Regions from separate parts of the Saccharococcus thermophilus genome, predicted to be linked through region 1. Evidence: riboswitches for the same ligand, from Rfam matches in the RefSeq annotation. Region 1 holds a riboswitch; each other region holds the start of a gene.

Region 1 (3,277 bases):
CGCGAGCCGATTGTACCGGGTCGTTGGCGCATGCCGCCATGCGCAAGCGGATTTCTTCCGACAGCGTGATGCCCGGCACTTCATGGTGAAGGAAATCGGCGTTGCGCGCGCTCACTAGCGGCATAATGCCGATGTAAATCGGCGTCTCAAGATGCTTCGTCGCTTCGTACACTTCCTCGATTTGCCGTTCGGAATAAAGCGGCTGGGTAATAAAATAGTGGGCGCCGCATTGAATTTTTTTCTCTAAGCGTTCTACGGCCTTATCCAAATGGCGGACGTTCGGGTTAAAGGCCGCGGCGATCGAAAAATTCGTTTTTTGACCGAGCGGTTTTCCTGAATACGACAGCCCTTCATTAAACTGGCGAATGAGCCGAATCAAGTCAAAAGACGATAAGTCGTAGACCGATGTCGCTCCAGGAAAATCGCCGATTTTCGATGGATCGCCGGTAATGGCGAGCACATCGGTGATGCCAAGCGTATGCAAGCCCATCAGGTGCGACTGCAGCCCGATCAAGTTGCGGTCGCGGCAGGTGATATGAATAAGCGGGCGGATGCCAAGATGCTCTTTGACGATGGAGCCGAGCGCCATGTTGCTGATCCGTGGTGTAGCCAGCGAGTTGTCAGCCAGTGTCAGCGCATCAATATTCGCTTCTTTCAGCGCTTTGGCACCTTCTAAAAATTTGGCGATTCCTAATTTTTTCGGCGGATCGAGCTCGACGATTACCGAACGCCGCTTGCGTACGATGTCTTGCAGCGGCGGGACGGCATTTGGTTCGTTCGATTGAAGGGAAATGGAAATATGGCGCCGCTTCACCGTTTTCGTTTGCACCGGCGTCCGATCGGTTAAGGCGCCCGCCATCGCTTCGATATGTTTCGGCGTCGTGCCGCAGCAGCCGCCAATCAGGCGCACGCCTTGCTCACGGAAGGCGAGCGCTGTTTCTTTAAAATAATCGGTGTTTGTTTCATAGACAAGCCGTCCGTCGCGATAATCCGGCAGGCTCGCGTTCGGATACGCGGAAAGAAACGCTCTGTTTGGCAGCGGCACTTCCTCCAGCGAGCGGATCATATGGTACGGGCCGAGGCGGCAGTTCAGCCCGACGACATCGGCTCCCAGCTGCTCCAAGCGCGCCAACGCTTCAGCAAGCGGAGTGCCGTCTTGCAAAACGCCGACTTCGTGGAGGGAGACGTGCGCGATAATCGGTTTATCCGTTTCTTTGCGCGCGATCGCAAGAACCGTCTCTAATTCTTCTAAATCGTAATACGTCTCGAGCAACAAGCCGTCGACGTCTTCATTTAACAGCACAAACAATTGCTCGCGAAACGTCCGCTTTACCTCTTCGATGGAAACGGCGCTTTTATTGATGCTGCGCAATCCGCCGATCGTTCCAAGCACGTAGGCTTTATTTCCCGCCGCCTGTTTGGCGAGCCTTGCCGCCGCGCGGTTTATCGCCGGCACTTCGTCTTCGAGTCCATAGCGGGCGAGTTTGACGTAGTTGGCGCCGTATGTATTCGTTTGAATGACCTCGGCACCCGCGGCGATATATGCTTCATGAATATGAAGGATGTCTTCCGGTTTCGATAAGTTTAGTTCTTCAAAACATCGGTCGACGCCGTGCGAGTATAATAGCGTTCCCATCGCGCCATCGGCGATAAGGATGCGTTCTTTTAAGTCTTGCAAAAGCCCCACGCTCATTCCCCCGTTCTATGAAAATGGTAAAAGAAAAAAGCCTTCTATAAGAAGAAGACTTTTTATGTATCGTCTCTTCTTATCTTCCAGGCGTTTTGCCTGTCTGGATTTAGCACCTTGACATCCGTCAGGTTGCTGAGGGTTCACCGGGCCAGTCCCTCCCCCTCTCTTGATAAGAAATTCGCTATGAAGTTGTAGCCAAACGTTTATAGTTAATATATAATGTAAAGCATTTTCTGAAAATATTCAATATAATAAAATCGTTTTCAAGAAAATATTCCATCCTCAATAGAAAAAAGCATTAATGCATGAACCTCTCCCACCTACACTCTGTTTAGAGGTGGGAGACTTCTCGGTGGACATGTTAAAAAGCAGTGTTGTTCACTATAGTGAATGTATATAATTGGAATCAATGACTAGGTAGTAGTGGCATTCTTCCTCCCCGATATTGATGAAACGATGTTCTATATCGGCTTCGTAGTATATCGAATCTCCTTCTTCCAAGTCATATGATTGGGTTCCCAGCACGACTCTTAACTTTCCTTTAGCTACAGAGATATACTCTTTTACTCCTTTTTTATGCTTTGGAAAAACACCCGACTCTTGTTTTGGCGGGATCCGGTTGAAAACAAACTCAATCCCTTTTGACGGAAAAGAAGGGGACAAAAGATGGCGTTCAAAGCCGCTCCGTTCGTCTTTATATACGTATCGCTCATCTTTTCTAATGATAATGACTTCGCTTTGATCATCTTCCCCTAATAATTGTGAAAGAGTCATATCTAACCCTTCAGCGATCTGGCAAGCTACCTGAATGGTCGGGTTTTTTTCTCCTCTCTCGATTTGCGACAGCATGGAGCGGCTAACTCCGCAGCGCTCTGATAACGCCTGTAGCGAAAGAGATTTACGCTTTCTAGCTTCTCGTACGTTTTTTCCAAAATTCATGACTGTCTTCCTCCTTTCTTCATATATTACACTATAGTGGAAATTTTGTCTTGACTTACAGTTTTTTGTAGAGAATAATTATATATATCCACTATAGTGGATAAAAGGGGAGAGGGGGATGTTTTATGCATGATGCGATTCATTTCTTATTAGCAGGATTGCCTATTTTATTCGCTCTCATTTGCTTGGTTTGGCTGAAAATGCCGGCGCTGTATACCGCTGTCTGTTCGTATGGATTGGCTTTCGCATTGGCCTTTTTTTCTTTTGATGCGTCGGTGCAGGATTTGCTTCATTCCTCGATTCACGGAATGTTGTTGTCGGTGACGGTCATTTATGTATTAGTGTTTGGGCTGCTTTTGTACAACTTGCTGAATGAAAGCGGAGCGATGAATATTATTGCTTATGGTTTATTCCGCTTTTGCCATTCACCGGCAGAGCAAGGACTGCTTATTTCTGCCGCTTTAGGTCCTTTCCTGGAAGCGGTCAGCGGATTTGGCATTGCTGTCGTGATCGCTGCCCCATTATATCTTTCGCTCGGATTTTCAGCGAAGAAGACAATGATGTTATCGTTATTGACGCAGTCGGCTGTGCCGTGGGGAGCGCTTGCCATCGGTACGGTCATTAATGCGGAGTTGTCTCGAGTTCCAT
Region 2 (3,277 bases), 150 kb from region 1:
TGCCCTAAATTGATAACATCGTATCCTTCTCGAATTTTTTTGGCCACTTTCGCGACTAATGAGGCGAAAAACTGCTTTGGAAGCCCTTCTAACAGGTCGGATAACGGAAATTGTTTTGTCATGCTAAACACCTTCTCAAAAATTTCTTGAAATTCTAGTGCAACATCATATATCGTAAAAATCAAAATGTAAAGTAAATTTTTTCGAGGTGAATACGAATGACATTCAAAATCGCCTGCCTTCAGCTGGATATTTTCTTCGGCAGCCCACACGAAAACGAACAGCTTGTAGAAAGAGAAATAGAAAAAGTTATAAAGGAACGTCCCGATGTCATCGTTCTTCCTGAACTATGGACGACCGGCTATGACTTAACCCGCCTCGATGAAATCGCCGATGAAAACGGCGAACGTGCAAAAGTGTTCATTACCAAACTGGCAAAATCGTACCAAGTCCATCTCGTTGCCGGCTCGGTCGCCAAAAAAACGGCAAAAGGCGTGACAAACACGATGTACGTCGTCGACCGAAACGGCACGGTCGTTAACGAATACAGCAAACTGCACCTCTTCCAGCTGATGGATGAGCATCTGTACCTCCAGCCTGGGGAAGATACCGGCTTATTTACGCTCGAAAACACCTTATGCGCCGGTGTCATTTGCTATGACATCCGCTTTCCGGAATGGATCCGCGTCCATGCGGTCCAGGGGGCGGAAGTGTTGTTTGTCGTTGCCCAATGGCCGCTCCCCCGCCTTGCCCATTGGCGCACGCTGCTTGCGGCGCGTGCCATTGAAAATCAATGCTACGTCGTCGCTTGCAACCGCGCCGGCAGCGACCCGAACAACGTGTTTGCCGGCCATTCCATGATCATCGATCCATGGGGAGAAATCATTGCCGAGGCAGGCGAGGAGCCTTGCGCACTCACCGCGCAAATCGATTTGCAAAAGGTGCAGGAGGTGCGGGCGCGCATCCCCATTTTTGCTGACCGACGTCCCGAATATTATCAGGCTGCAGAAAAAAAATTTCACAAAAAGTATTGACAAATGAATTCGTCAGCGTGTATGATTCCAATCAAACGCACAAATATTTGCCAACATAACAAAAATTCGAAAAATGAATATGCCAAAAATACTCTTATCAAGAGTTGGCTGAGGGAATTGGCCCAATGAAGCCCAGCAACCGACCGTAATACTATCGTGAGATAGGGCGCACGTTTTTTCGGCGCCGGAAGTTCCAACTTCCGCAAGGCACGGTGCTAAGTCCAACAGAAAGACTTGTTCTTTCTGGAAGATAAGAGGTGCGAAGAACTGGAATCTTCAAGCCTCTTTCTACGCAGAAAGAGGCTTTTTAATTTATTTGAACAAAGGGGGATTTTATTCCAATGTCGATCTCATATTCATCCGTTTATGAACCGTTAACAGAGCAAGGAGCCATTTCTTTAACTGTGCGCCTCGGTCTCTTCCGCGAAGGAGCGCCGCTTGTCTGCAGGGAAATCGGTGACGGCAACCTTAATCTCGTGTTCCGCATCGTCGATAAAGAAGCGAAAAAAGGCATTATCGTCAAACAAGCCCTTCCATATGCGAAAGTAGTTGGGGAAAGCTGGCCGCTTACCTTAAAACGTGCGGTAATCGAAAGCAATGCGCTGCGCACATTCGCCGGCTATGTACCGCAATATGTGCCAAAAGTTTACTATTCCGATGAATCTTTAGCCATTACCGTGATGGAAGATTTGTCGCATTTGCAAATTGCCCGCAAAGGCTTAATCGAAGGGAAAACATACCCGCTTCTATCTCAGCATATCGGTGAATTTATCGCAAAAACGTTATTTTACACGTCGGATTTCGGCATGAATCAGCAAGAAAAAAAACAGCTGGCGCAAAGCTTTGTCAATCCGGAACTGTGCAAAATCACGGAAGATCTCGTATTTACCGATCCGTTTTTCAATCATGAAACGAACAACTTTGAAGAAGAACTGCGCGACGATGTCGAAGCGCTTTGGAACGATGACAAACTTCACTTAGAAGTTGCGAAATTAAAGCGCAAGTTTTTAACCGAAGGGGATGCGCTTATCCACGGCGACTTACATACAGGCAGCATTTTCGCCAGCGACGAAGAAACGAAAATCATCGATCCGGAATTTGCGTTTTACGGCCCGTTCGGCTTTGATATCGGTCAGTTTTTCGCAAACTTATTGTTAAATGCGTTGTCCCGCCCAGAACCACAACAAGAGCCGTTATTCGCTCATATTGACAGCACATGGAAAGTATTTACAACTATCTTTTCCGAACTTTGGCATACGAACAACGTCGAACCGTATGCGAAAACAAAAGGACTATTAGAAGAGGTGCTGCACCACACCTTTGTCGATGCGATCGGTTTTGCCGGCTGCGAAGTGATCCGCCGTACAATCGGTTTGGCACATGTCGCCGACCTAGACGGCATCGAAAATAAAGAGGAACGTTTGCAAGCAAAACGCCATGCGCTTCGTCTTGGCCGCAGCCTTATCTTGCAACGCCAAAACCTGGCAAGCACAGAAGAAATCCGTTCTCTCTTTACCGAATCTGTCTCATTAACAGCAAATTAACCGAATGAAAGGAAGACGAACATGACCGAGCCATTCGCCATTCCTCGCTCTGTAGAGTGGAACGACACGCATATTACGATTTTAAATCAGCAAAAGCTGCCTTTAGTGACGGAATATTTGCAATTGAAAAATATTAAAGACGTTTGGGAGGCGATTGCGTCGCTGAAAGTGCGCGGCGCACCGGCAATCGGCATTACCGCCGCTTACGGCCTCGCGCTTGCCGCTCAGCAATATGAAACAGAATCAGTGGAAATTTTTAAAAAACAACTGCAAAAAGACCGTGACTACTTAGCAAGCGCCCGGCCAACGGCGGTCAATCTGTTTTGGGCGCTAGACCGCCTCGTTACGAGCGTCTCCCATGTTTCCTCTGTCAATGAAGCAAAAACGACGCTCGTCCATGAAGCGATTCGCATTCAAATTGAAGATGAAGACGTTTGCCGACGGATCGGGGAACATGCGCTTTCTTTGTTTCAAAACGGCGATCGCATTTTAACGATTTGCAACGCCGGCTCGATCGCCACCGCCCGTTACGGCACGGCGCTTGCCCCGTTCTATTTGGCGAAAGAAAAGGGAATGAATCTCCACGTCTACGCGTCGGAAACACGCCCTGTCCTGCAAGGGGCAAGATTGACGACGTGGGAATTGATGCAGGCCGGCGTAGACGTGACGCTTATTACCGACAATATGGCAGCGCAGACG
Region 3 (3,277 bases), 1.2 Mb from region 1:
GTATTCTCTGATTGGACCAAAAATCTTAGAGAAAGGAGTACCCTACCTATGTCTAAAAGAAGTATACCGAATGTCGACTGGGCAAATCAACTGGAAAGTGTCATTCGTCAGTTTGTGAAGGAAAAATTAGAGCTGATTATGCGGGAAGAAATCAAACATTTCCTCGAAATCGAACAGGCTGGAACGCCGAATATGAGAAACGGCTACTATCAGCGAAATCTAGATACGCAATATGGCCGGATTGAGGGTCTTTTGGTTCCAAGAGACCGAAACGGGGAATTTCAAACACAGTTGTTTGCCCCTTATCAACGCCACACCGGCTGGCTGGAGGAAGCCATCATTAGGATGTATCAAAGTGGCATGAGTACACGGGAAATTGGCAAGTTTATCGAACGAATTCTAGGAAATGCTTATTCTCCAGCGACGATCAGCCGTATTACCGATGTCGTGAAAGAAGACATCGAGAAATGGCACCATCGTCCACTATCCAAACGTTATTCTGTCTTATATTTGGACGGCTTGTACGTGAAACTTCGCCGCGATACGGTAGAGAAAGAAGTCATTTATGTGGTGTTAGGAGTGAATGAAGAAGGGTATCGAGAAATTCTGGATTTCTTCGTGGGAGGACAAGAAAGCGCCTATGGATGGCAGGAAATTCTTCAACACCTCTACCAAAGAGGCGTCAAGGAAGTGCTTCTTGGCGTCTTCGATGGCCTTCCGGGGCTGGAGGAAGCCTTTAAGGCGGTGTATCCGAAAGCCGATGTGCAGCGCTGTGTCGTGCACAAAGTCCGCAACACCCTCAGCCGTGTTCGGAAAAAAGACCAATTCGAAGTGGCCGAGGATCTCAAGCTGATTTATCGCGCGCCGAATAAGGAGATGGCGTTACAAATGTTTCAACAGTTTGAGTCGAAATGGTCCAGCAAATATCCAAGAGAAGTTCAGTCTTGGGCCAATGAGTTGGATGTCCTCCTTACATTTATGGATTATCCAAGCAGTATTCGAAGTGTGATTTACACGACGAATGTCATCGAACGAACGATCAAAGAGATTCGGAAACGTCTAAAGCCGATGAACAGTTTGAGCAGTTTAGAAGCCGCGGAAAAAGTCGTGTATTTGACCATCCAAGATTTTAATGAGAAATGGGCAGGGCGAAAGTTAAGAGGATTTGCCGAAGCGCAGGAAGCTCTTCAACGAATGTTTGAAGAACGTTATTGTTAACCAAATATTGTAAATAAACAAAATAGGAGGATTCTCCCTTTCCACACAAGAGACTGAATATTCAGTCTCTCGTGTGGAGGAAATATCCCCCCTCTATTCTAAATCCATTTCAGAGATACCCTATCTATCTTACATTACACAAAATTCTTGACGGTACCTAATTTGTTCTCCATGAAAAAGGAAAACACCTGCAAAAAAACTTTTTCGCGGTATAACAATGATGTAAGCGCTGTCTTACCTATCATCACCAAAACCAATATTGACAATCGGCTTTCTTGGAATTATGATGAATGTAAAAATTGCATACAACAAACCGCTTATCAAGAGTGACCGAGGGAACAGGCCCAATGACGTCCGGCAACCTCCCTTTTAGGGAACGGTGCCAATTCCTGCAGAATGGCTTTCATTCTGAAAGATAAGTCGGGTATTTACATACCGATGCCTCTTTCTGAATGAAAGGGGCGTTTTTATTTTCCAGCTCCAGGAAAAGCAAAGAAGCAAAAATTCTTACATACATAGTTTTTCACAATTACATAAAACTCCGCAAATAGATCGGGAGGGAAGAAGTGATGATCGAAATAAAAAATGTAACAAAAATTTATTCCACGAAAAAAAAGCAAGTCGTCGGCGTCGACAACGTATCCTTAACCATTCAAGACGGGGAGATCTTTGGAATTATCGGCTATAGCGGTGCCGGCAAAAGCACGTTGTTGCGCTGTTTAAATCTTTTGGAACGCCCGACATCTGGCCAAGTCATCATCGATGGTGTCGATTTAACAACGTTGAATGACAAACAGCTGCGGCAGGCCCGCTTAAAAATCGGAATGATTTTTCAACACTTTTATCTTGTCAGCTCCAAAACTGTGTTTGAAAATGTCGCATTTGCCTTAAAAGCGGCAAAAAAGCCAAAAGAAGAAATTGAAAAAAGAGTCAATGAATTGCTTGAAATGGTCGGGCTTTCCGATAAGCGGGATGCGTACCCTTCCCAGCTAAGCGGCGGGCAAAAGCAGCGGGTTGGCATCGCGCGGGCGCTTGCCAACGACCCGACCGTCCTCTTGTGCGACGAAGCAACATCGGCGCTAGACCCAAGTACAACAAAATCGATTTTGACGCTGTTGAAAAAAATCAACCGTGAACTTGGCATTACGATTGTGCTGATTACACATGAAATGGAAGTGGTCAAAGATATATGCGACCGCGTCGCTGTCATGCAAAACGGGAAAATCATCGAATTAGGTACCGTATATGACATTTTTACAAATCCGAAAGAAGAATTAACAAAGTCCTTTATCAACAGTATATTGCGGTTTGAACTCCCTGATCATCTGCTGCAGAAGCGGACAGGAACGATTGTCAAAATCCAGTTCAAAGGGAAGACAGCCGAGGAAGCAATCGTTTCTGATATGCTACAAACCTTTAAAGTAAAATGCAATATTTTGCATGGAAAAATCGAGTATATTCAAGAGATGCCGCTCGGAATCTTTGTCATGGAGCTGATCGGCGAACCGGAAGAAATCGAGCGGGCCATTCACTACATTTCGCAAAGAACGAACGGATTGGAAGTGATTGCACATGCTGCTTGATGCGTTAATTGATTTAATTCCCGAACTGAACAAAGCGTTTTTAGAGACGATTTATATGGTGGCAATTTCCCTTTTCGTCGCGATCCTTGCCGGTTTGCCGCTCGGAATTCTCTTATTCGTCACCGACCGCGGTCTGTTTTTGGAGAACACAGTGGTCAAATCCGTCCTTGGCTTTATCGTCAATATGATTCGCTCGATACCGTTTGTCATCTTGCTCGTCGGGCTGTTGCCGCTTACGAAACTGATTACCGGAACAACGATCGGACCTACTGCTGCGTCCGTATCTTTGTCGGTCGCTGCCGTTCCGTTTTTTGCAAGAATTGTAGAAACATCGTTGCGAGAAATCGAAAAAGGGGTGATCGAAGCAGCGGTTGCCGTCGGAGCGACACCTTGGATGATTATCAAAGATGTGCTGCTGCCTGAGGCACGCCCTGGCATTGTGCATGGAATTACAATCACAACAATTAGTTTAGTTG

The links. Region 1 has a riboswitch for S-adenosylmethionine ahead of BDD39_RS13800 (bifunctional homocysteine S-methyltransferase/methylenetetrahydrofolate reductase). Riboswitches for the same ligand answer to the same signal wherever they lie in the genome.
Region 2: linked by a shared signal. The riboswitch ahead of mtnK (S-methyl-5-thioribose kinase) and the one ahead of BDD39_RS13800 (bifunctional homocysteine S-methyltransferase/methylenetetrahydrofolate reductase) in region 1 are both predicted to bind S-adenosylmethionine.
Region 3: linked by a shared signal. The riboswitch ahead of BDD39_RS07415 (methionine ABC transporter ATP-binding protein) and the one ahead of BDD39_RS13800 (bifunctional homocysteine S-methyltransferase/methylenetetrahydrofolate reductase) in region 1 are both predicted to bind S-adenosylmethionine.

Annotation. Positions count from the first base shown of each region.
Region 1 covers NZ_JAASRS010000001.1:2,653,547-2,656,823, reverse strand. Annotated here, with positions in the region: gene BDD39_RS13800 (bifunctional homocysteine S-methyltransferase/methylenetetrahydrofolate reductase) at 1-1,687, opposite strand, end outside; SAM riboswitch class I at 1,764-1,866, opposite strand; gene BDD39_RS13795 (helix-turn-helix domain-containing protein) at 2,072-2,629, opposite strand; gene BDD39_RS13790 (L-lactate permease) at 2,755-3,277, shown strand, end outside.
Region 2 covers NZ_JAASRS010000001.1:2,500,242-2,503,518, forward strand. Annotated here, with positions in the region: gene BDD39_RS12990 (pyridoxal phosphate-dependent aminotransferase) at 1-122, opposite strand, end outside; gene BDD39_RS12995 (carbon-nitrogen family hydrolase) at 219-1,034, shown strand; SAM riboswitch class I at 1,126-1,291, shown strand; gene mtnK (S-methyl-5-thioribose kinase) at 1,376-2,578, shown strand; gene mtnA (S-methyl-5-thioribose-1-phosphate isomerase) at 2,600-3,277, shown strand, end outside.
Region 3 covers NZ_JAASRS010000001.1:1,432,621-1,435,897, forward strand. Annotated here, with positions in the region: gene BDD39_RS07410 (IS256 family transposase) at 49-1,218, shown strand; SAM riboswitch class I at 1,533-1,640, shown strand; gene BDD39_RS07415 (methionine ABC transporter ATP-binding protein) at 1,788-2,801, shown strand; gene BDD39_RS07420 (methionine ABC transporter permease) at 2,791-3,277, shown strand, end outside.